2 regions of the Pseudomonas sp. JQ170C genome follow, and region 1 is predicted to be linked to the other one. Evidence: predicted binding sites of a transcription regulator. Region 1 holds the regulator's gene; the other holds the start of a gene.
The links. Region 1 encodes FliA, which starts transcription of late flagellar genes. Its sites were predicted from a motif close to CTAAAGTTTNNNNNNNNNNNGCCGNTAA; they were not measured.
Positions count from the first base shown of each region.

Region 1 (11,967 bases):
GCGCCCGCAACGCCTGCATCAACCTGCTCGCTGTCCTTGACCAGGGGTTCGGCGGGCCTGACGCTGAGCGGACGCTCATCGCCGATCGGGATCGGCCGCATGCTCCGCTCGGGGTCGTTGAACACGCCGATCAGGGCCTCGGAAACGATCTTGTACTTGCCCTCGTTGATCGAGGATATCGAGTACATGACCACGAAGAAGGCGAACAGCAAGGTGATGAAGTCCGCGTAGGACACCAGCCAGCGTTCGTGGTTTTCATGTTCCTCGGGTGGTCGACGGCGCGCCATGTGTTACTCCATGAAGCCCTGAAGCTTCAGCTCGATCGAGCGCGGGTTCTCGCCTTCGGCGATTGACAACAGCCCTTCCAGGAGCATTTCCCGGTAGCGCGACTGACGCAGGGCCAGGGCCTTGAGCTTGTTGGCCACTGGCAGGAGGATCAAGTTGGCGCTGGCCACGCCATAGATCGTGGCCACGAAGGCCACCGCAATGCCGGTACCGAGTTGCGAAGGGTCGGCCAGATTGCCCATTACATGGATCAGGCCCATGACCGCACCGATGATGCCGATGGTTGGCGCGTAGCCGCCCATGCACTCAAACACCTTGGCCGCCTGGATATCGCGGCTTTCCTGGGTGTAGAAATCAACTTCAAGAATGCTGCGGATGGCTTCGGGCTCGGCGCCATCGACCAGCAACTGCAGGCCCTTGCGCGCATAGGGGTCAGGCTCGGCATCGGCCACGCCTTCAAGGCCCAGCAGGCCTTCCTTGCGCGCGGTCAGGCTCCAGTTCACGACCCGGTCAATGCCACCGGCCAGGTCGACCCGGGGCGGGAAGATGATCCAGCGGACAATCTGCAGCGCGCGCTTGAAGGCGCTCATGGGCGACTGCAGCAATGCCGCCGCCAGGGTACCGCCCAGGACGATCAGCGCCGCCGGGCCGTTGATCAGCGCCGACAGGTGACCGCCTTCGAGGTAGTTGCCACCGACAATCGCGACAAAGGCCAGGATGATGCCGATCAGGCTCAGGACATCCATCAGACGCAGGCCTCGACCAGGTGCTTGCCGATCTCGTCCAGGCTGTACACCGCATCGGCCAGGTTGGCTTTGACGATCGCCATGGGCATGCCATAGATCACGCAGCTGGCTTCATCCTGGGCCCACACCGTGCTGCCGCCCTGCTTGAGCAGGCGCGCGCCTTCACGGCCATCGGCGCCCATGCCGGTGAGCACCACCGACAGAACCTTGTCGCCGTAGGACTTGGCTGCCGAACCAAAGGTGATGTCCACGCAGGGCTTGTAGTTCAGGCGCTCGTCGCCGGGCAGTATCTTCACCGCACCGCGGCCGTCCACCATCATCTGCTTGCCACCCGGAGCCAGCAGGGCCAGGCCGGGGCGCAGCATGTCGCCGTCCTCGGCTTCCTTGACGCTGATCTTGCACAGCTTGTCGAGACGCTCGGCGAAGGCCTTGGTGAAGGCCGCCGGCATGTGCTGGACCAACACGATCGGCGCCGGGAAATTGGCCGGCAACTGGGTCAGTACCCGTTGCAGTGCCACCGGGCCACCGGTGGAGGTACCAATGGCCACCAGCTTGTAGGGCTTGCGCTTGGGTGCCGGCGACGTCGCGGCCGCAGTGCTGCGCACCGGGGCCGCAGGGCGTGGTGCCGGGCTGGCGCCCAGGCTGCTGACACTTGGCTGGACGTGGGCCACTGACTGCGGGGCGGGCGTGGGGCTGGCATATGCGCTGACACGCCGGTTGCTGCGCGAAATGGTGTGGACCTTTTCGCACAGCAGTTGCTTGACCTTCTCGGGGTTGCGCGAGATGTCTTCAAAGTTCTTGGGCAGGTAGTCGACCGCGCCGGCATCCAGCGCATCGAGGGTGACGCGGGCGCCTTCGTGGGTCAGCGAGGAGAACATCAACACCGGGGTCGGGCAGCGCTGCATGATGTGTCGCACTGCGGTGATGCCGTCCATCATGGGCATTTCGTAGTCCATGGTGATGACATCGGGCTTGAGCGACAGTGCCTGGTCGATCGCTTCCTTGCCGTTGGTTGCGGTACCGACGACCTGGATAGTCGGGTCCGCTGAAAGAATTTCCGAGACACGGCGGCGGAAGAAACCGGAATCATCCACCACCAGGACCTTGACTGCCATAAACACTCCATTAGGGGGCGCGGCATGCGGCCGCGCCACCAGAATCAAATACGCCGGGCGGCGTAACGCTTGAGCATGCTTGGCACATCGAGGATCAGCGCAATGCGCCCGTCACCGGTAATGGTGGCGCCCGACATGCCGGGAGTGCCCTGGAGCATCTTGCCCAGCGGTTTGATGACCACTTCTTCCTGGCCCACCAACTGATCGACGACGAAGCCGATCCGCTGGGTGCCTACCGAAAGGATCACCACGTGCCCTTCGCGTTGCTCTTCATGAGCGGCGGAACTGACCAGCCAGCGCTTGAGGTAGAACAGCGGCAAGGCTTTGTCGCGCACGATCACCACCTCCTGGCCGTCGACCACGTTGGTGCGCGACAGGTCCAGGTGGAAGATCTCGTTGACGTTGACCAGCGGGAAGGCGAACGCCTGGTTGCCCAGCATCACCATCAGGGTCGGCATGATCGCCAGGGTCAGCGGGACCTTGATGACGATCTTCGAGCCCAGGCCCTTGGTCGAGTAGATATTGATCGAGCCGTTGAGCTGGGCAATCTTGGTCTTCACCACGTCCATGCCGACGCCACGCCCGGACACGTCCGAGATCTCGGTCTTGGTCGAGAAGCCCGGGGCGAAGATCAGGTTGTAGCACTCGGTGTCGCTCAGGCGCTCGGCGGCATCCTTGTCCATCACCCCGCGCTTGACCGCAATGGCGCGCAGGACGTTGGCGTCCATGCCCTTGCCGTCATCGGAGATCGACAGCAGGATGTGATCGCCCTCCTGCTCGGCCGACAGCACCACCTTGCCGCTGCGAGTCTTGCCGGCGGCTTCGCGCTCTTCGGGGGTTTCGATGCCGTGGTCGACGGCGTTGCGCACCAAGTGCACAAGCGGGTCGGCCAGCGCCTCGACGAGGTTCTTGTCGAGGTCGGTTTCTTCACCGACCAGCTCAAGGTTGATCTCTTTCTTCAGTTGCCGGGCCAGGTCGCGTACCAGGCGCGGGAAGCGACCGAAGACCTTCTTGATCGGCTGCATGCGGGTTTTCATCACCGCGGTCTGCAGGTCGGCCGTGACCACGTCCAGGTTGGACACCGCCTTGGACATGGCTTCATCGCCGCTGTTCAGGCCCAGGCGCACCAGGCGGTTACGCACCAGCACCAGTTCGCCGACCATGTTCATGATCTCGTCCAGGCGTGCGGTATCGACCCGCACGGTGGTTTCCGCTTCGCTGGCCGGGTGCTTCTCGGCAGCGGGCGACGCCTGTCGGGCCGGTGCCGGTGCAGCCGCCTTGGCAGGCGCAGCAGCGGCAGCAGGCTTGGCAGCCGCCACCGGGGCCTGGGCCGGAGCCGAGACAGGCTTGGCCGCTACCGCAGCGGTTGACGACGCGGCCGGGGCCACGCTGTCTGGGGTGAACTTGCCCTTGCCGTGCAGCTCATCGAGCAGGGCTTCGAATTCGTGTTCGCTGATGTGATCGGCAGCAGGCTCGGCTACTGGCGCAGGTGCCTGGGCCGCCGCCGCAGGCAATGCATCGACGGCAAAGGTGCCCTTGCCATGCAGTTGGTCGAGCAGCGCTTCAAATTCGTCGTCGGTGATTTCGTCGCTGGCGCCCTGGGCCGCTACCGGCTCGGCCGCTGCTGGTGCCGCAAGGCTGTCGGGGGCGAACTGGCCCTTGCCGTGCAGTTGGTCGAGCAACGACTCGAACTCGGCGTCAGTGATTTCATCGCTGGCTGCGTCGGGTGCCTGGGCCTGGGCTTCAGCCTCGGCCTTGACCGCATTGAGCGAGTCGAGCAGCTGCTCGAATTCGGTGTCGGTGATGTCTGCTTCGGCGGCGGCCTGGGGGGCTGTCTCCTGCACAGGCTCGGCCACAGGGGCCGGCGCTTGTTCGGCACCCGCCGGCTCGGCCAGGCGCGACAAGGCCGCCAGCAGCTCAGGCGTGGCCGGGGTGACATCGGTGCGCTCGCGCACCTGACCGAACATGCTGTTGACGGTATCCAGGGCTTCCAGGACCACGTCCATCAGTTCGGCATCGACGCGCCGCTCACCCTTGCGCAGGATGTCGAAAACGTTCTCGGCGATGTGGCAGCACTCCACCAGCTCGTTGAGCTGGAGGAAGCCGGCGCCCCCTTTTACAGTGTGAAAACCGCGAAAGATCGCATTGAGCAGGTCGGCATCATCCGGGCGGCTTTCCAGCTCGACCAGTTGCTCGGACAGTTGCTCAAGAATCTCGCCGGCTTCTACCAGAAAATCCTGAAGGATTTCTTCATCGGCGCCGAAGCTCATTAAACGTGCTCCCTAAAAACCCAGGCTGGATAGCAGATCATCGACATCGTCCTGACCGGACACAACGTCTTCACGTTTATCGGCATGAATCTGCGGACCTTCACCCCGGGCCGGATGTTTTTCTTGATCTTTTTCAGCGCGCAGCTGCTGGTGGTCATGTTCGATACCGGCAAAGCGGTCGACCTGACTGGCCATCAGCACGAGCTTGAGCAGATTGCTTTCTACTTCGGTGACCAGTGCAGTGACGCGTTTGATCACCTGACCGGTCAGGTCTTGGTAGTCCTGAGCCAGCAGAATGTCGTTGAGGTGCCCGGCGACCTTGCGGTTGCCCTCGGCGCTGCGTGTCAGGAAACTGTCAACGCGCTTGGCCAGCTCACGGAACTCCGGCGCGGCCACTTCGCGGCGCATGAAACGCTGCCAGTCAACGCTCAGCGCCCTCGCCTCTTCGCCCAGTTCGTTGAGTACCGGGGTACTGGCTTCGACCAGGTCCATGGTGCGGTTGGCCGCGCCTTCGGTCAGCTTGACCACATAGGACAGGCGCTCGGTCGCATCGGTGATCTGCGACACTTCTTCGGCCTGCGGCATGTGCGGGTCGATCTGGAAGCTGACGATCGCGCTGTGCAGCTCACGCGTAAGCTTGCCGACTTCCTGGTACAGGCCACGGTCACGGGTCTGGTTCAGCTGATGGATCAGTTGTACCGCGTCGCCGAACTTGCCTCGCTCGAGGCTGTCGACCAGTTCCTGGGCGTGCTTCTTGAGCGTGGACTCGAACTCGCCCAAGGATGTTTGTGTTTGCTCCATAGCGCCCCCGTGGCGTGTCTTCAGCTGTTGACGCGCTCGAAGATCTTCTCGATTTTTTCTTTCAGCACCTGGGCCGTGAAAGGCTTGACCACGTAGCCATTGACGCCGGCCTGGGCCGCTTCGATGATCTGCTCGCGCTTGGCCTCGGCGGTTACCATCAGCACCGGCAGGTGCTTGAGGCGCTCGTCGGCGCGCACTTTGCGCAGCAGGTCGATGCCGGACATGCCAGGCATGTTCCAGTCGGTCACGAGAAAGTCGAAATGGCCGTTTTCGAGCATCGGCAACGCGGTGTTGCCGTCGTCAGCTTCCTGGGTGTTGGTGAAGCCCAGGTCACGCAGCAGGTTCTTGATGATCCGCCGCATCGTCGAGAAGTCGTCGACGATGAGGATTTTCATGTCTTTGTTCAATTAGACCTCCAAGCAGTCTTTAACGCGTTCAGCGCAGAACGCGCATTCAATCAATTCGGGCACTACATTTCGCGACTGCATTGAACCTGCGTTCAACGCGCTCGCCATTCTCCCAGGCGACTGCGCAAACGCGCTGCACACTGGCTGTGCAACTGGCTGACACGTGACTCGCTGACCCCCAGTACCTCACCGATTTCCTTGAGGTTCAGCTCTTCGTCGTAGTACAGGGCCAGGACCAGACGCTCACGCTCAGGCAAGTTGGCGATGGCGTCGGCCAGGGCCGCCTGGAAGCGCTCGTCTTCCAGGTCGCGCGACGGCTCGAGCTGGGCACTGGCGCCATCCTCGTGCAGGCCTTCATGTTCGCCGTCCTGCAACAGGTCGTCGAAACTGAACAGGCGACTGCCCAGGGTGTCATTCAAAATCCCGTAGTAATCATCGAGACTCAATTGAAGTTCGGCAGCAACCTCGTGATCTTTAGCGTCACGACCGGTTTTTGCTTCAATTGCGCGAATCGCGTCACTGACCATACGGGTGTTGCGGTGAACCGAACGTGGCGCCCAGTCCCCCTTGCGTACTTCGTCCAGCATTGCGCCGCGGATCCGGATGCCGGCGTAGGTCTCGAAACTGGCACCCTTGCTGGCGTCGTACTTGTTGGACACTTCGAGCAGGCCGATCATGCCGGCCTGGATCAGATCCTCCACCTGCACACTGGCCGGCAGACGCGCCAGCAGGTGATAGGCGATGCGCTTGACCAACGGCGCATAACGCTCGATCAACTCATACTGGGCATCTCGCGATGCCTTGCTGTACATCCGATATCCGCTGGCGCTCATAGCACAGGGCCCGCACTCGTCGGCTGCACCAGGCGCTCGACGAAAAACTCCAGGTGACCGCGCGGGTTGGCCGGCAACGGCCAGGTGTCGACTTTCTGGGCAATGGCCTTGAATGCCAGCGCGCACTTGGAACGCGGGAATGCCTCATAGACCGCGCGCTGCTTCTGCACGGCCTTGCGCACGCATTCGTCGTACGGTACGGCGCCGACGTATTGTAGGGCCACGTCCAGGAAGCGATCCGTGACCTTGGTCAACTTGGCGAACAAGTTGCGCCCTTCCTGCGGGCTCTGCGCCATGTTCGCCAGTACACGGAAACGGTTCATGCCGTAATCGCGATTGAGCAGTTTGATCAGCGCGTAGGCGTCGGTGATCGAGGTCGGCTCGTCACACACCACCAGCAACACTTCCTGCGCGGCGCGAACGAAACTGACCACCGACTCACCGATACCCGCAGCGGTATCGATCACCAGCACGTCGAGGTTGTCGCCCAGTTCGCTGAACGCCTGGATCAGGCCTGCGTGCTGTGCCGGCGCCAGGTGCACCATGCTCTGCGTGCCGGAGGCTGCCGGTACGATGCGTACACCGCCCGGCCCCTGCAACAGCACGTCGCGCAATTCACAGCGGCCTTCGATCACGTCGGCCAGGGTTCGCTTGGGCGTCAGCCCCAGTAGAACGTCGACGCTGGCCAGGCCCAGGTCGGCATCCAGCAGCATGACCCTACGGCCAAGCTCTGCCAGCGCCAACGACAGGTTCACCGACACATTGGTCTTGCCGACGCCACCTTTACCGCCAGTTACGGCGATTACCTGTACGGGATGCATGCTACCCATTTTTGTTCAATACCTTGTCTTGCTTAGACTGAGGCCACATAGCCGGCTGCGCTTTCAACACCTGAAAAATGCATGGCAGACCATCAATGCAGATACTTTGCAACGTCTTCACAATCACCTCAGCCAACACGCTTGCCGTGGCTGTGGTAGAGATCAGCGAACATATCGGCCATCGCCTCTTCGCTGGGCTCCTCCTGCATCTGCACGCTGACCGCACGGCTCACCAACTGGTGGCGACGCGGCAAGTGCAGATCGTCAGGAATGCGCGGCCCATCGGTTAGATAGGCCACTGGCAATTCATGACTGATGGCCAGGCTCAGGACTTCGCCGAGGCTGGCCGTTTCATCAAGTTTGGTCAGGATGCACCCGGCCAGCCCACAGCGCTTGTAGCTGTGATAGGCGGCAGTGAGCACCTGCTTCTGGCTGGTCGTCGCCAGCACCAGGTAATTCCTGGCGGCAATGCCGCGTCCGGCCAGGGTTTCAAGCTGCATGCGCAGGGCCGGGTCACTGGCCTGCAGGCCGGCGGTGTCAATCAGGATCACCCGTTTGCGCAGCAGCGGCTCCAGCGCCTGGGCCAGAGATTGGCCAGGGTCGACGTGGGTCACCGAGACGTTGAGGATGCGACCCAGTGTCTTGAGCTGCTCCTGCGCGCCGATACGGAAACTGTCCATGCTCACCAGGGCCATGTTCTGCGCGCCGTACTTGAGCACATAGCGCGCCGCAAGCTTGGCCAGGGTGGTGGTCTTGCCCATGCCGGCCGGGCCGACCATGGCAATGACACCGCCCTCTTCAATCGGCTCGACCTCCGGCACATGGATACGCCGCGCCAGGTGCGCGAGCAGCATGCGCCAGGCATGGCGCGGCTCGTCGATACCGACGATCTGATCGAGCAGCTCACGGGCAATCGGGCCGGTCAGGCCGATGCGCTGCAGGCGCCGCCAGAGATTGGCCTGTTGCGGCTGGCTGCCTTGCAGCTGGCTCCAGGCAAGCGAGCCCAACTGCACTTCGAGCAGTTCACGCAGGCCGTTGAGCTCCGAGCGCATGGCATCGAACAGGCGCGGGTCGACCGGTGCCGGTGCAGGCGCCTGGGGCGCGGCCGGCTCATCCACATGGGAGTCGACCAGCGGCTCGGAGGCGGTCAGCGGCAAGCCTGCAAACAGCTGGCGGTTGGCATCATCGCTGTCGCTGCGGGTACTGAGCTCGGCCTGGGCCGTGACAATCCGCGACTGCGTCTTGCGCAGTTCATCTTCCAGCTCCACATTCGGAACCCGTGGCGCCAGGGCAGACAGCTTGTAGTCCAGCGCAGCCGTCAGCTCGACACCGCCAGCAATCCGTCGGTTGCCGATGATGGCGGCATCAGCCCCCAGCTCATCTCGAACCAGCTTCATGGCCTGACGCATATCGGCGGCGAAAAAACGCTTAACTTGCATAACCCACTACCTCAGCCGTTGGGGCCTACTGTGGCAACGATGGTAACTTGCTTGTTGTCAGGTATTTCCTGATACGCCAAAACATGCAAATTCGGTACAGCCAGGCGACCAAAGCGCGACAGCATTGCACGGACCGGTCCTGCGACCAGCAGGATCGCCGGCTGCCCTTGCATCTCTTGACGCTGGGCAGCTTCGATCAACGAACGCTGAAGCTTTTCAGCCATGCTCGGCTCAAGAAGAACACCGTCTTCCTGACCTTGCCCGGCCCTTTGCAGACTATTGAGCAAAATCTGTTCCAACCTTGGTTCAAGGGTGATCACAGGCAGCTCGGACTCAACGCCGACAATGCTTTGCACGATGGCGCGACACAATCCGACGCGCACCACTGCCACCAGCGCGGCGGTATCTTGACTCTTGCCGGCATTGTTGGCGATAGCCTCGGCAATGCTACGGATATCACGCACCGGCACCTGCTCGGCAAGTAGCGCCTGCAGCACCTTGAGCAGCCCCGACAATGAAATGACACCCGGTACCAGCTCCTCGGCAAGCTTAGGCGATGCCTTGGCCAACACCTGCAAGAGTTGCTGGACCTCCTCGTGGCCGATCAACTCATGGCAGTGCTTGTGCAGAATCTGGTTGAGGTGGGTGGCGACCACGGTACTGGCATCCACCACGGTATAGCCCAGCGATTGCGCCTGGCTGCGCTGGCCGACGTCGATCCACACCGCCTCCAGGCCGAAGGCCGGGTCGCGGGCGGCAATGCCGTTGAGGGTGCCGAAAACCTGCCCCGGGTTGATCGCAAGCTCGCGGTCCGGGTAGATCTCGGCCTCGGCCAGGATCACCCCCATCAGGGTCAGGCGATAGGCGCTGGGCGCCAGGTCCAGGTTGTCGCGAATGTGTACCGTGGGCATGAGAAAGCCCAGGTCCTGGGAGAGCTTCTTGCGCACCCCCTTGATCCGCGCCAGCAATTGCCCACCCTGGTTGCGATCCACCAGGGGAATCAGCCGGTAACCCACCTCCAGGCCGATCATGTCGATGGGCGTGACGTCATCCCAACCCAGTTCCTTGGTATCGGCCGCGCGCTGTGGCGATGGCAACAAGTCCTGCTGACGCTGCACTTCCTCCAGGGCCTTTTGCTTGACCTGATTCTGTTTGCGCCACACCAGGTAGGCACCGCCGGCGGCCAGCAGGCCCAGGCTCAGGAAGGCAACATGCGGCATGCCCGGCACCAGGCCCATAACGATCATCACGCCCGCCGATACGCCCAGCGCCTTGGGCGAATCGAACATCTGCCGATTGATCTGGTTGCCCATGTCCTCGGAGCCGGAGGCACGGGTCACCATGATTGCGGCGGCGGTGGACAACAGCAGCGACGGCAGTTGCGCCACCAAACCGTCACCGATGGTCAACAGCGCGTAGACTTTGCCGGCGTCGCCGAAGGTCATGCCGTGCTGGAACATACCGACCAGCATGCCGCCGATCAGGTTGATGAACAGGATCAGCAGGCCGGCGATGGCGTCACCGCGCACGAACTTGCTGGCACCGTCCATAGAACCGTAGAACTCGGCCTCCTGGGCCACTTCCGAACGCCGCGCCTTGGCCTGGCTCTGATCGATCAGGCCGGCGTTGAGGTCGGCGTCGATGGCCATCTGCTTGCCCGGCATCGCATCGAGGGTAAAGCGTGCGCTCACCTCGGAAATACGCCCGGCACCCTTGGTCACCACCACGAAGTTGATGATCATCAGGATCGCGAACACCACGATACCGACCACATAGTTGCCGCCGATCACCACCTCGCCGAAGGCCTGGATCACCTTACCGGCGGCGGCATGGCCTTCATGACCATGGAGCATCACCACCCGCGTGGACGCCACGTTCAGGGCCAGGCGCAGCAAGGTGGCCACCAGCAGGATGGTTGGGAAAGCGGCGAAATCCAGCGGGCGCAGGGCGTAGACGCAGACCAGCAGGACCACGATCGACAAGGCGATGTTGAAGGTGAAAAACACGTCGAGCAGGAACGGCGGGATCGGCAACATCATCATTGCCAGCATCACCAGCAGCAACAGCGGCACACCCAGGTTACCCCGGCCCAGGCCGGCCAGGTTGTTGCGGGCACTGTTGATTAACTGAGAGCGATCCACCGGTATTCCTCGTTAGCTCAAGCAAAACTTTGACGCGAAATGACGCGCGCAGCGCTGCCTTTGCAAGAAGCTTTCCAACTTTTCAAATACCGGGGAATTAGGCTGCAGGAGCGGGCTTGCCCCGCGATAGCGTTGTGCCTGACACATCGGCTCGCGGGGCAAGCCCGCTCCTACTGGTCGCGGCGCAGGTCCGGCGGGATCGGCAGGTCTTTGAGCGGCTCCGGCGGCTTGCCCTTGCCCGCCCGGTACTGGCGGATCTGGTAGACGTAGGCCAGCACCTGGGCGACCGCCAGGTACAGGCCCGCCGGGATTTCCTGCTCAAGCTCGGTGGAGTAGTAGATCGAACGCGCCAGCGCCGGGGATTCGAGCAGCTGGATGTTGTGCTCCTGGCCGATCTCTCGGATCTTCAAGGCCAGGAAGTCCGTGCCCTTGGCCAGCAACAGCGGCGCCGCGCCCTTCTCCGGGTCGTACTTGAGCGCCACGGCGTAGTGGGTCGGGTTGGTGATGATCACGTCCGCCTCGGGCACCGCCGCCATCATCCGTCGCTGCGACATCTCGCGCTGCAGTTGGCGAATACGCTGTTTGACCTCGGGCTTGCCTTCGCTGTCCTTGTATTCGTCGCGCACTTCCTGCTTGGTCATTTTCAGCTTCTTCAGCGACTGCCACAGCTGGAACGGCGCATCCACCGCCGCGATCAGCAGCAGCCCCGCCGCCATCCACAGGGCACTCCAGCCCACCACCTGCACGCTGTGGATAATCGCCTGCTCGATGGGCTCGTTGGCGATGGCCAGCAGGTCGTCACGGTCAGAGGCCAGCACCACCAGCGCCACGATGAGGATCACGAAGAACTTGGCCAGGGCCTTGATCAGCTCGACCAGGGCATGCATGGAGAACATCCGCTTGATACCGGCCAGCGGGTTCATGCGGCTGAACTTGGGCGCCAGCGTTCCCCCCGCGAACAGCCAGCCGCCCAAGGAGATCGGGCCGATGATCGCCGCCAGCAGCAGCACCAGCAGCACCGGCTGGGTGGCCAGCAAGGCCATTTTCCCCGAGGCCATCAGGAAGATGCCCATCGAGCGCTCATCAATCAGCACCTCCCGCGAGAGGCT
Region 1 is NZ_CP141608.1:1,663,857-1,675,823, reverse strand. Features, by position in the region: gene motD (flagellar motor protein MotD) at 1-287, opposite strand, end outside; gene U9R80_RS07760 (flagellar motor protein) at 291-1,031, opposite strand; gene U9R80_RS07755 (protein-glutamate methylesterase/protein-glutamine glutaminase) at 1,031-2,146, opposite strand; gene U9R80_RS07750 (chemotaxis protein CheA) at 2,191-4,416, opposite strand; gene U9R80_RS07745 (protein phosphatase CheZ) at 4,429-5,217, opposite strand; gene U9R80_RS07740 (chemotaxis response regulator CheY) at 5,238-5,612, opposite strand; gene fliA (RNA polymerase sigma factor FliA) at 5,717-6,457, opposite strand; gene fleN (flagellar synthesis regulator FleN) at 6,454-7,287, opposite strand; gene flhF (flagellar biosynthesis protein FlhF) at 7,407-8,717, opposite strand; gene flhA (flagellar biosynthesis protein FlhA) at 8,729-10,858, opposite strand; gene flhB (flagellar biosynthesis protein FlhB) at 11,029-11,967, opposite strand, start outside.

Region 2 (11,967 bases), 2.0 Mb from region 1:
CCGTACTGCTTCATGTCGAAGTCGGCGCCCATCTCGGTGCCGGCGAACAGCAGGCGGCCGTCGAGTTCGTAGGTCCATTGGTGGTAATGGCAAACCAGTTTGGCCACCTTGCCCTTTTCACTGGTGCACAGCCGCGAGCCACGATGACGGCAGACGTTATGGAAGGCATGCACCTGGCCTTCGGCACCGCGCACCACCAGGATCGGGTTCTTGCCGATCTGCAGGGTGAGGAAGTTGCCCTTGGTCGGGATTTCGCAGGTCATCCCCGCGATCAGCCATTCCTTCTGGAAAATTTCTTCCATGTCGATCTGGAACAGGCGTTCGTCGCAATAGAACGGCTGCGGCAGCGAGAACGTGCGCTCGCGGTTCTGCAGCATCTCGGCGGTGGCCTTGCGCGCAGGTTCCAGTGGATCGCCCAGACTCAAAGTTGCGGTGACGTCCATCGTGTAGGTCCTCGTGGCCAGTGCTTGTGGCCGGTAAAAGTGGCTAATCGTTGTTATGGCGACGCAAGGCGGAAATACAGCGGTTCATTTGCGATGGAGTGTGCGATTGAAGCGGCCTTCAACCATATCCATGGACGACATGATCAGATCCGTTTCCGACGCGCGAGCCCTTGCGGCAGGGGGCTGGTCGCGATAAGCACGCCGATGTCGCGGATAGGAAAGTGTTCGTGTCGCAGCTTGATCAGAATCGCAAGCATCAGGCCGCAGTCGGCCGTGGAGACGAGCATGTCCAACTTCCTCAATCCGGTCAGCACCCAGACCTGGGCCAACGGCCGCCACATCGTCCGTTGCGTCAAGGTGATCCAGGAAACCTGGGATGTGCGCACCTTCTGTTTCATGGCCGACCAGCCGATCATGTTCTTCTTCAAGCCCGGGCAGTTCGTGACCCTGGAGCTTGAGATCGACGGGGTGCCGATCATGCGCTCCTACACCATCTCAAGCTCGCCGTCGGTGCCCTACAGCTTCTCGGTGACCATCAAGCGGGTACCTGGCGGCAAGGTCTCCAATTGGCTGCACGACACCCTGCACGAAGGCCAGGAGCTGGCGGTGCATGGGCCGGTGGGCCTGTTCAACGCCATGGACTTCCCCAGCCCCAAGGTGCTGTACCTGAGCGGCGGTGTCGGCATCACCCCGGTGATGTCCATGGCCCGTTGGTTCTACGACACCAACGGCAATGTCGACATGGTCTTCGTGCATAGCGCCCGTTCGCCCAAAGACATCATTTACCACCGCGAGCTGGAGCACATGGCGTCGCGGATCGACAACTTCAGCCTGCACATCATTTGCGAGAAGCACGGCCTGGGCGAGCCGTGGGCGGGTTATCGGGGTTACCTGAACCAGAAGCTGATGGAGCTGATTGCACCGGACTACATGGAGCGCGAGATCTTCTGCTGTGGCCCTACGCCCTACATGCATGCGGTCAAGCGCCTGCTCGAAGGCAGCGGCTACGACATGAGCCGCTACCACGAGGAATCGTTCGGGGCGACCCCGGCCGAGGTCAAGGCCGACGCTGTCGAGCTGGCCGAGCAGGCTGCCGATGCGCCGGAAGTGGACAATGCCGACCTGCACCAGGTGGAGTTCACCGCGGCCGGCAAAAGCATTCGCGTGGCGCCGGGCGAGACCGTGCATGCGGCGGCGGCCAAGCTCGGCCTGATGATTCCCAAGGCTTGCGGCATGGGTATCTGCGGTACCTGCAAGGTGCTCAAGCTGGGCGGCGAGGTGGAGATGGAGCACAACGGCGGCATCACCGATGATGATGTCGCCGAGGGTTATATCCTGTCGTGCTGCAGCGTGCCCAAAGGGGATGTGCGGATCGAATATTGAACACTGTAGGAGCGGGCTTGCCCCGCGATGCGATGTGACTGCCAGATCGCTATCGCGGGGCAAGCCCGCTCTTACATAAAGGTCAGACGCTGAAGCGGGCCACCAGGCCGTTCAGGTCTACGGCCAGGCGCGACAGCTCGGCGCTGGCCGCGCTGGTCTGGTGGGCACCGGTGGCCGACTGCACGGACAGGTCGTTGATGTTGACCAGGTTGCGGTCGACTTCACGGGCCACCTGAGCCTGTTCTTCGGCCGCGCTGGCAATCACCAGGTTGCGTTCGTTGATCTGGGCCACGGCACCGGTGATGGTGTCCAGCGCCAGGCCCGCGCCACGGGCGATGTTCAGGGTCGACTCGGCGCGTTCGGTGCTGTTGCGCATGGAGTTGACGGCCTGCTCGGTGCCACCCTGAATGCTGCCGATCATCCGCTCGATTTCGCTGGTCGACTGCTGGGTACGGTGGGCCAGGGCGCGCACTTCATCGGCCACTACGGCAAAACCGCGACCGGCTTCACCGGCACGGGCGGCCTCGATGGCGGCGTTGAGGGCCAGCAGGTTGGTCTGGTCGGCCAGGCCGCGAATCACATCCAGTACCTTGCCAATGTCCCGCGACTCTTCTGCCAGGTTGCCGATCAGCTCGGCGGTGCCTTGCACATCGACACTCATGCGTTCGATGGCCGTGACGGTTTCCAGTACCAGGTCGCGACCGTCACCGGCCGAACGGGTCGCCGCCTGTGAGGCTTCAGACGTGCTGACGGCGTTGCGGGCCACTTCTTCCACGGCGCTGGTCATTTCGGTGACGGCAGTGGCGGCCTGTTCGATCTCGTTGTTCTGCTGCTGCAGGCCACGGGCGCTTTCGTCGGTGACGCTGTTGAGCTCTTCGGCGGCCGAGGCCAGTTGCGTGGCGGAGCCTGCGATCAATTGCAGGGTGTCGCGCAGTTTGTTCTGCATCTTGGCCATGGCCCGCAGCAGGCGAGCGGCTTCGTCCTGGCCGTCGGCCTCGATGCGGCGGGTAAGGTCGCCTTCGGCAATGCGCTCGGCGGCCTGCAGGGCTTCGTCGATAGGCTTGACGATGCTGCGGGTCAGCAGCAGGGCGCAGATCAGGGTCAACACGGTCGCGGTCAGCAACAGGCCGATCACCAGGGCGACGGCATTGGCGTACTGGTCGGCGGCCGTCTGGTTGATCTCGCGGGTCTGTTCGGTGTTGATGCTCACCAGCTGGTCCATGACCTTGTTGATCTGCTCGGAGCTATCGAGCATGTCGCGGTTGATCAGGGTGCGCAGGGCGTCCAGGTCATTGCTTTGCGAGGCCAGGCGCATGCGGTTTTCCAGCTGCCGGTACTGGCCGAGCAACTGCACGTACTGGTTATAGGCCCCGCGCTCCTCGGCGCCGTAGATCAGCGGCTCGTAAATCCGCCGGGCATCGTCGATCTGTTGGTGGCGCTGGTCGATCAGTTGCAGGGTGTTCTGCACCGTGTCGGCTTCGCGGTTGATCAGCAGGCGGTACGACAGGGTGCGCAGGCGCAGGGTCAGCTGGGTCAATTGATCGAGGTTGGTGATGCTGGGTACGGTGGACTGCTCGATGATTTCGCCGGCCTGGCGAATCTTGCCCATCTGGTTCAGGGCGAACAGCCCCAGGCCCAGCATCAAGGCACAGATCAAGGCAAACCCCAGCAGCGCACGCGGGGCAATGTTCATGTTACGTAGGGACATGGTGGTCTTCCATGAGGAAAATGGACGCGCACTGGGTGCGACAGATTCAGGACTGCCTTGCCTATCGGTCAGGCGCGATAACTCTTGAGGCCTGAAGATGAAATGCTGACCCTGCTCACTTCTTTCCTGACGGGCGGCAGCCAATATGGGGAACCGGACCTCGCAAGCCGGGTCAATCTGCACCAGCGCGAAGCGTCTAAACCCGATATCCCTGGCTAGCACGCGGACTTTTCATTATCGTGTGCGCCCCCCGAAAAACCCCGAGAAGGTAATCATGTTGGAAACTTCCCTCAGTCAATTGGAACAACTGGTCAGCGACCTGGTACAGAAGAATCAGGAACTGGCCGAGCGCAACGCCCAGATCAGCGCTGAACTGGCTCAAGCCAAGGACGAAAACGAAAGCCTGCAGCTGTCGCTGATGGAACAGGAAGAGAAGCAGGGCGCTACCGCCGCACGTATCCAGGCCCTGGTCGAGCGCGCCAGCGTTGGTGCCGTCAACGCATGAGAACTTCAGCACAGCCGATCAATGTCGTGTCGATTCTCGGCAGTGACTATTCGATCAAGGCCCCCGAAGGCCAGGAACAGGCCCTGGCCCAGGCCGTGCAGATGCTCAATGCGTCGCTGGCCGAGACCAAGCGCAAATACCCCACCCTGATCGGTGACAAGCTGCTGGTTCTGGCAGCCCTCAACCTGTGCTCGCAGCAGATCGATCTGCAACAGCAGCACCAGCAGGCCCTCGACCGTTACCAAGAGCAAGTCAGCGCCACGGTCGATGTGATTGCCCGGACCATCGGCAACAGCTGATCGGCCCCCGCAACACCGTTCACCCTTCTTTTGCTCGCTCACTGCCTTGTCGGCAGTGGGCGGCATTGTCTTGGGTCACTGGAATTATTGTATTTCCTTATGTATACAATTGGCCTGTCTATTGCAGTACAGGGCTTATTTACTTAAGGGGAGCTTCATGCAGTTCTGGCGGCGCAGTATCCAGTGGCAATTGATTGCAAGCATGGGCGCAGCCCTGTTGGTGAGCATTCTTGTGGTGGTGGGAATCTACTCGGTGGCGGTCAATCGCCTGACCGAACGTTACTTGGTCGACACCGCCTTGCCGGCGAGCATTGAGGCAATTCGTAACGACATCGAGCGCATGCTCAGCCGTCCGCTCACCGCAGCGTCCGACATTGCCAACAACACCTTGCTGCGCGACTGGCTGGCGGCGGGCGAAGCCCCGGCCCAGGCAGGGCAATTTGTCGAGTACCTGGAAGCCCTGCGGCAGAAGAACCAGGCTTTTACCGCGTTGTTCGCGGCGACCGAAACCAACCACTACTACAACGAAAAGGGCCTGGACCGGACCTTGAGCCGCAGCAATCCGGCGGACAAATGGTTCTATGGGTTCATCGACAGCGGCAACCCGCGCCTGCTCAATATCGACACCGATGGCAGCACCGGCGAGTTGGCGTTGTTCATCGACTATCGGGTGGAGAAGGCCGGCAAGCTGGTGGGCATCGCCGGCCTTGGCCTGCGCATGACCGAGCTGTCCGAGCTGATCCACAACTTCAGTTTCGGTGAGCACGGGCGGGTGTTTCTGGTGCGCGGCGATGGCCTGATCCAGGTGCATCCCGACCAGCAATTCAGCGGCAAACGCACGCTTGCCGAGCAGATCGGCGGGTCGGCCGCCCAGGCCGTGCTTGAGCGAAAAGACAGTGTGCACAGCAGCCGCTTCGAGCGTGACGGCGAAAGCTACCTGGCCTTGAGCCTGCCTTTGCGCGACCTGAACTGGACGCTGGTCGCCGAAGTGCCGCAGGCGCAGATCTACGCCCCGGTGCGTGAAACGGTGTGGATGACCAGCTTGATCGGCGGCGCGGTAGCCCTGGTGTCGCTGTTGCTGGTGGTGTTGCTGGCGCGGGGCATTGTGCGCCCGATTCGCCGGGTGACCGGCGCCTTGATGGCCATTGGCAACGGGGGTGGCGACCTGACCCACCGCCTGGATGAATCCCGTGCCGACGAGCTCGGTGACTTGGCCCGCGGCTTCAATCGTTTTCTCGACAACCAGCGCGACCTGATCGGTGAGGTGCTGCGGACCACCGAGCACCTGCACAAGGCCGTAAGCCAAGTGACCGAGGTGGTGGAAAACACCGCGGACCGCTCGCTGCGCCAGCAGGAAATGACCGAGATGGTGGCAACGGCGGTGCACCAGATGGGGCTCACCGTGCAGGACATTGCCCAGAACGCGGGCAATGCCGCCCAGGCGTCGCAAACCGCCCGCAGCGAGGCCCTGCACGCCCGTGAAGTGGTGCAGCGTTCGATTGCCCACATCGAGGGAATGTCGGGCGAGATTGGCCTGGCGGCGGGGGCGGTGAGTCAGCTGGCGGAGGAGGTGGCGTCCATCGACGAAGTGCTGGCGGTGATCCGCAGCATTTCCGAGCAGACCAATCTGCTGGCGCTCAATGCCGCGATCGAGGCGGCGCGGGCGGGTGAAATGGGCCGTGGTTTTGCCGTGGTTGCCGATGAGGTACGTACGCTTGCGCAGCGTACCCAGGTATCCACCGATGAGATCCAGCACATGATCCAGCGGCTCAAGCAGGGGGCCGGCAACGCTGTGGCCTCCATGCATGCCGGGCAGGCCGCCACGGGTACCGGGGTCGAGTCGAGCCAGCGCACCGGGGCATCATTGACCACCATTACCGGGCAGGTGGAACACATCAGCGACATGAACCTGCAAGTGGCGACGGCGACGGAGGAACAGTCGGCGGTAACCGACGAGATCAACCGTAACGTGCAGGGGATTTCCGATCTGGCGCGCCAGACGGCGGCTGAAGTGCAGGGGTGTCGGGAGGATTGCCAGGCGCTGCGCGGGTTGGCCGATGACCTGGCGCGGCAGATGGGTGGGTTCAGGCTGTAGATCGGTATCGCGGGGCAAGCCCGCTCCTACGGGTAGGAGCGGGCTTGCCCCGCGATAGAGCCCTCAGGCCCCCATGGCCGCGCGGATATCCGCCGCCAGCTCGCGCACCCGTGCTTCATCGGTATCCCACGAGCACATGAACCGCGCACCACCGCTGCCAATGAAGGTGTAGAAGCGCCAGCCCTTGTTGCGCAAGGTTTCCAGGGCCGGTTCCGACATCTGCAGGAATACCCCGTTGGCCTGCACCGGGAACATCAGTTCCACACCCGGTACATCGCTGACCAGTTCGCTGAGCAACTGCGCGCAACGATTGGCATGGCTGCCGTACTTGAGCCAGGCATCGTTTTCCAGCAAGCCCACCCACGGGGCCGACAGAAAACGCATTTTCGAGGCCAACTGGCCTGCCTGCTTGCAGCGGTAGTCGAAGTCTTCCGCCAGCTTGCGGTTGAAGAACAGGATCGCCTCACCCACCGCCATGCCGTTCTTGGTGCCGCCAAAGCACAGCACATCGACGCCGGCCTTCCAGGTCAGCTCGGCCGGCGAAACGCCCAGGTGGGCGCAGGCGTTGCTGAAGCGGGCGCCGTCCATGTGCAGGTTCAGGCCCAGTTCCTTGCAGGTGGCGCTGATCGCCTTGAGCTCGTCAGGGTGGTAGACGGTGCCGACTTCCGTGGCCTGGGTGATGGTGACCACCCGAGGCTTGGGGTAGTGGATGTCCTGGCGCTTGAGGGCGACTTCGCGGATCGACTCGGGGGTGAGCTTGCCGGCCACGCTGCGCGCGGTCAGCAGCTTGGAGCCGTTGGAGAAGAACTCCGGGGCACCGCACTCGTCGGTCTCGACGTGGGCGGTCTCCGAGCAGATCACGCTGTGGTAGCTCTGGCACAGCGACGACAGCGCCAGGGAGTTGGCGGCGGTGCCGTTGAAGGCGAAGAACACTTCGCAGTCGGTTTCAAACAGTTGGCGGAAATACTCGGCGGCGCGGGCAGTCCATTGGTCGTCGCCGTATGAGCGGTCATGACCCTGGTTGGCTTTTTCCATTGCGGCCCAGGCTTCGGGGCAGATACCGGAGTAGTTGTCGCTGGCGAATTGCTGGCTTTGATCTGTCATGACGGTGTCCTGAGAACGACGCAGGTGAGCACTGTAAAACAACCGGCTTGAACGGAGAAGCGTCGCGGGGCAAGCCCCCACTGCGATCAGTTCGGGAAACGCTCTACGCCCGCTGCGCGGCCGATCGCAGCCTCGTCCCTCGGCAGCGGCTACACCGCCCGTAGCCGCTGCCGACAGGCTGCGATCGACTGCGTAGCAGTCGCCAATGCGGTGATGTCAGGCGCTGCGCGAATCTGTAGGAGCGGGCTTGCCCCGCGATAGCGATCATCCCGTTACATCGCGTCGCGGGGCAAGCCCCCACTGCGATCAGTTCGGGAAACGCTCTACGCCCGCTGCGCGGCCGATCGCAGCCTCGTCCCTCGGCAGCGGCTACATCGCCCGTAGCCGCTGCCGACAGGCTGCGATCGACTGCGTAGCAGTCGCCAATGCGGTGATGAATGGCAGGGTGAAGACAGTTGCTCCCACCGTATCAGGCCAACCCTGTGGGAGCGGGCTTGCCCCGCGATACACGCCATGTCGTAAACGCACCACTGCAAGGCGTGCGTAGGCATCTGGGCTGTCTGCGTCGGTCATACCATCGCTGAAAAGGGCAATTGCCCCACAAGACCGATGCCGCTGCCGGGAGAGACGCGATGTTCAGCAAGCAAGACCAGATCCAGGGTTACGACGATGCACTGCTGGCGGCGATGAATGCCGAGGAGCAACGCCAGGAAGATCACATCGAGCTGATCGCCTCGGAAAACTACACCAGCAAGCGCGTCATGCAGGCCCAGGGCAGCGGCCTGACCAACAAATACGCCGAAGGTTACCCGGGCAAGCGCTACTACGGCGGTTGCGAGCATGTGGATAAAGTCGAGCAACTGGCCATCGACCGCGCCAAGCAGCTGTTCGGTGCCGACTATGCCAACGTCCAGCCGCACTCCGGCTCCTCGGCCAACAGCGCCGTGTACCTGGCCCTGCTGCAAGCGGGCGACACCATTCTGGGCATGAGCCTGGCCCACGGCGGCCACCTGACCCACGGCGCCAAGGTGTCGTCCTCGGGCAAGCTGTACAACGCGGTGCAGTACGGCATCGACACCACCACGGGGCTGATCGACTACGACGAAGTCGAGCGCCTGGCCGTCGAGTGCAAGCCGAAGATGATCGTCGCCGGCTTCTCGGCCTACTCCAAGACCCTGGACTTCCCGCGCTTTCGCCAGATCGCCGACAAGGTCGGCGCCTACCTGTTCGTCGACATGGCCCACGTGGCAGGCCTGGTGGCCGCCGGCCTGTACCCGAACCCGCTGCCGTACGCCGATGTGGTCACCACCACCACCCACAAGACCCTGCGCGGCCCACGGGGTGGCCTGATCCTGGCGCGCAGCAACGAAGAGATCGAGAAGAAGCTCAACGCCGCGGTATTCCCCGGCGCCCAGGGCGGCCCGCTGATGCACGTCATCGCCGGCAAGGCAGTGTGCTTCAAGGAGGCACTGGAACCAGGCTTCAAGACTTATCAACAGCAAGTGATCGACAACGCCCAGGCCATGGCCAAGGTGTTCATCGAACGTGGTTTCGATGTGGTCTCCGGTGGCACCGACAACCACCTGTTCCTGGTCAGCCTGATCCGCCAGGGCCTGACCGGCAAAGACGCCGACGCCGCCCTGGGCCGTGCTCACATCACCGTTAACAAGAACGCCGTACCGAACGATCCACAGTCGCCGTTCGTGACCTCGGGCCTGCGTATCGGTACTCCGGCAGTCACCAGCCGCGGCTTCAAGGTTGCCCAGTGCGTGGAACTGGCCGGCTGGATCTGCGACATCCTCGACAACCTCGGCGATGCCGATGTCGAGGCCGATGTTGCGAAGAACGTGTCGGCACTGTGTGCAGATTTTCCGGTTTATCGCTGAGTGGTTCAGGAGTAAAGACTATGCAACGTTACTCAGGCTTCGGCCTCTTCAAGCACTCGCTCAGCCACCACGAAAACTGGCAGCGCATGTGGCGCACGCCGACCCCGAAAAAAGTCTACGACGTGGTCATCGTCGGGGGTGGCGGGCACGGCCTGGCCACCGCCTACTACCTGGCCAAGGAACACGGCATCACCAATGTGGCAGTGGTCGAGAAAGGCTGGCTGGGTGGCGGCAACACGGCGCGCAACACCACCATCGTGCGTTCCAATTACCTGTGGGATGAGTCGGCGCACCTGTACGAACACGCCATGAAACTTTGGGAAGGCTTGTCGCAGGACATCAACTACAACGTGATGTTCTCCCAGCGCGGTGTCTACAACCTGTGCCACACCCTGCAGGACATGCGCGACTCGGAGCGCCGGGTCAGCGCCAACCGCCTCAATGGCGTGGACGGCGAACTGCTCAATGCCCAGCAAGTGGCCGAAGAGATCCCTTACCTGGACTGCTCCAAGAACACCCGCTATCCGATCATGGGCGCCACCGTGCAACGGCGCGGCGGCGTGGCCCGTCACGACGCCGTGGCCTGGGGCTTTGCCCGCGCCGCCGACGCCCTGGGCGTGGACCTGATCCAGCAGACCGAAGTGATCGGCTTTCGCAAGGAAAACGGCGTGGTCATCGGCGTGGAAACCAACAAGGGCTTCATCGGTGCCAAGCGCGTCGGTGTGGTCACTGCCGGTAACTCCGGACACATGGCCAAGCTCGCCGGCTTCCGCCTGCCGATCGAATCGCATCCGCTGCAGGCGCTGGTGTCCGAACCGCTCAAGCCGATTATCGACAGCGTGATCATGTCCAACGCCGTGCACGGCTACATCAGCCAGTCGGACAAGGGCGACCTGGTGATCGGCGCCGGTATCGACGGCTGGGTCGGCTACGGCCAGCGCGGCTCTTACCCGGTGATCGAGCACACGCTGCAGGCCATCGTCGAAATGTTCCCGATTCTTTCGCGGGTGCGCATGAACCGCCAGTGGGGCGGCATCGTCGACACCACGCCGGACGCCTGCCCGATCATCTCCAAGACCCCGGTGAAGAACATGTTCTTCAACTGCGGCTGGGGTACCGGTGGCTTCAAGGCCACCCCCGGTTCGGGCAACGTCTTTGCCGCAAGCTTGGCCAAGGGCGAAATGCACCCGCTGGCCAAACCCTTTTCCATCGACCGTTTCCACAACGGTGCACTGATCGACGAACACGGCGCCGCCGCTGTCGCCCACTAACAGGAGAAATCCCCATGTTGCATATCTTCTGTCCCCATTGCGGCGAACTGCGCTCCGAAGAGGAGTTTCACGCCGCCGGTCAAGCGCACATCCCGCGGCCTCTGGACCCCAACGCCTGCACCGACGTGGAGTGGGGCGACTACATGTTCTTCCGCGACAACCCGCGCGGCCTGCACCACGAGCTGTGGATTCATGCCGCCGGATGCCGCCAGTACTTCAACGCCACCCGTGACACGGTGACCTACGAAATTCTGGAAACCTATCCAATCGGCGCCAAGCCGCAAGTGACCGGCAAAAACACCAGCCCGCAGTTGGCAGTCAGTGGTCAGGGAGAAAAGGTATGAGCCAGGTCTATCGCCTGTCCAACGGCGGTCGTATTGATCGCAGCAAAGTCTTGAACTTCACCTTCAACGGCCAGACCTACCAGGGCTACGCCGGCGACACCCTGGCGGCCGCCTTGCTGGCCAACGGCGTGGACATCGTCGGGCGCAGCTTCAAGTACTCGCGTCCGCGCGGCATCATCGCCGCAGGTTCCGAAGAGCCGAACGCCATCCTCCAGGTCGGCGCCACCGAAGCCACCCAGGTGCCCAACGTGCGCGCCACCCAGCAGGCCCTGTACGCGGGCCTGGTGGCTACCAGCACCAACGGCTGGCCGAGCGTGAACACCGACGTCATGGGGATTCTTGGCAAGGTCGGCGGCAAACTGATGCCGCCGGGCTTCTACTACAAGACGTTCATGTACCCGCAGTCGTTCTGGATGACCTACGAGAAGTACATCCGCAAGGCGGCCGGCCTTGGCCGTGCGCCGCTGGAAAACGACCCGGACACCTACGACTACATGAGCCAGCACTGCGATGTGCTGGTGGTTGGCGCAGGCCCCGCAGGCCTTGCCGCTGCCCTGGCTGCAGGGCGCAGCGGTGCCCGCGTGATCCTGGCCGATGAGCAGGAAGAGTTCGGCGGCAGCCTGCTCGACAGCCGCGAAACCCTCGATGGCAAACCGGCCGCCGAATGGGTCGCCGCCGTAGTGGCCGAGCTCAAGACCCTGCCGGAAGTGACCCTGCTGCCGCGGGCTACGGTCAACGGCTACCACGACCATAACTTCCTCACCATTCACGAGCGCCTGACCGATCACCTGGGCGATCGCGCGCCGATTGGCCAGGTGCGCCAGCGCATGCACCGGGTTCGCGCCAAGCGCGTGGTGCTGGCGACCGGCGCCCACGAGCGTCCGCTGGTGTATGGCAACAACGATGTGCCGGGCAACATGCTCGCGGGC
Region 2 is NZ_CP141608.1:5,564,875-5,576,841, reverse strand. Features, by position in the region: gene gbcA (glycine-betaine demethylase subunit GbcA) at 1-443, opposite strand, end outside; gene U9R80_RS25480 (hypothetical protein) at 587-730, opposite strand; gene gbcB (glycine-betaine demethylase subunit GbcB) at 729-1,826, shown strand; gene U9R80_RS25470 (methyl-accepting chemotaxis protein) at 1,909-3,534, opposite strand; gene U9R80_RS25465 (hypothetical protein) at 3,809-4,039, shown strand; gene U9R80_RS25460 (cell division protein ZapA) at 4,036-4,338, shown strand; partial or broken gene U9R80_RS27435 (cache domain-containing protein) at 4,496-5,527, shown strand; gene U9R80_RS27430 (methyl-accepting chemotaxis protein) at 5,696-6,433, shown strand; gene U9R80_RS25450 (threonine aldolase family protein) at 6,497-7,537, opposite strand; gene glyA (serine hydroxymethyltransferase) at 8,170-9,423, shown strand; gene U9R80_RS25440 (sarcosine oxidase subunit beta family protein) at 9,444-10,694, shown strand; gene U9R80_RS25435 (sarcosine oxidase subunit delta) at 10,709-11,038, shown strand; gene U9R80_RS25430 (sarcosine oxidase subunit alpha) at 11,035-11,967, shown strand, end outside.
Region 2: a site for FliA is predicted at 3,596-3,623, ahead of U9R80_RS25470 (methyl-accepting chemotaxis protein). Genes of this name have one in related genera too.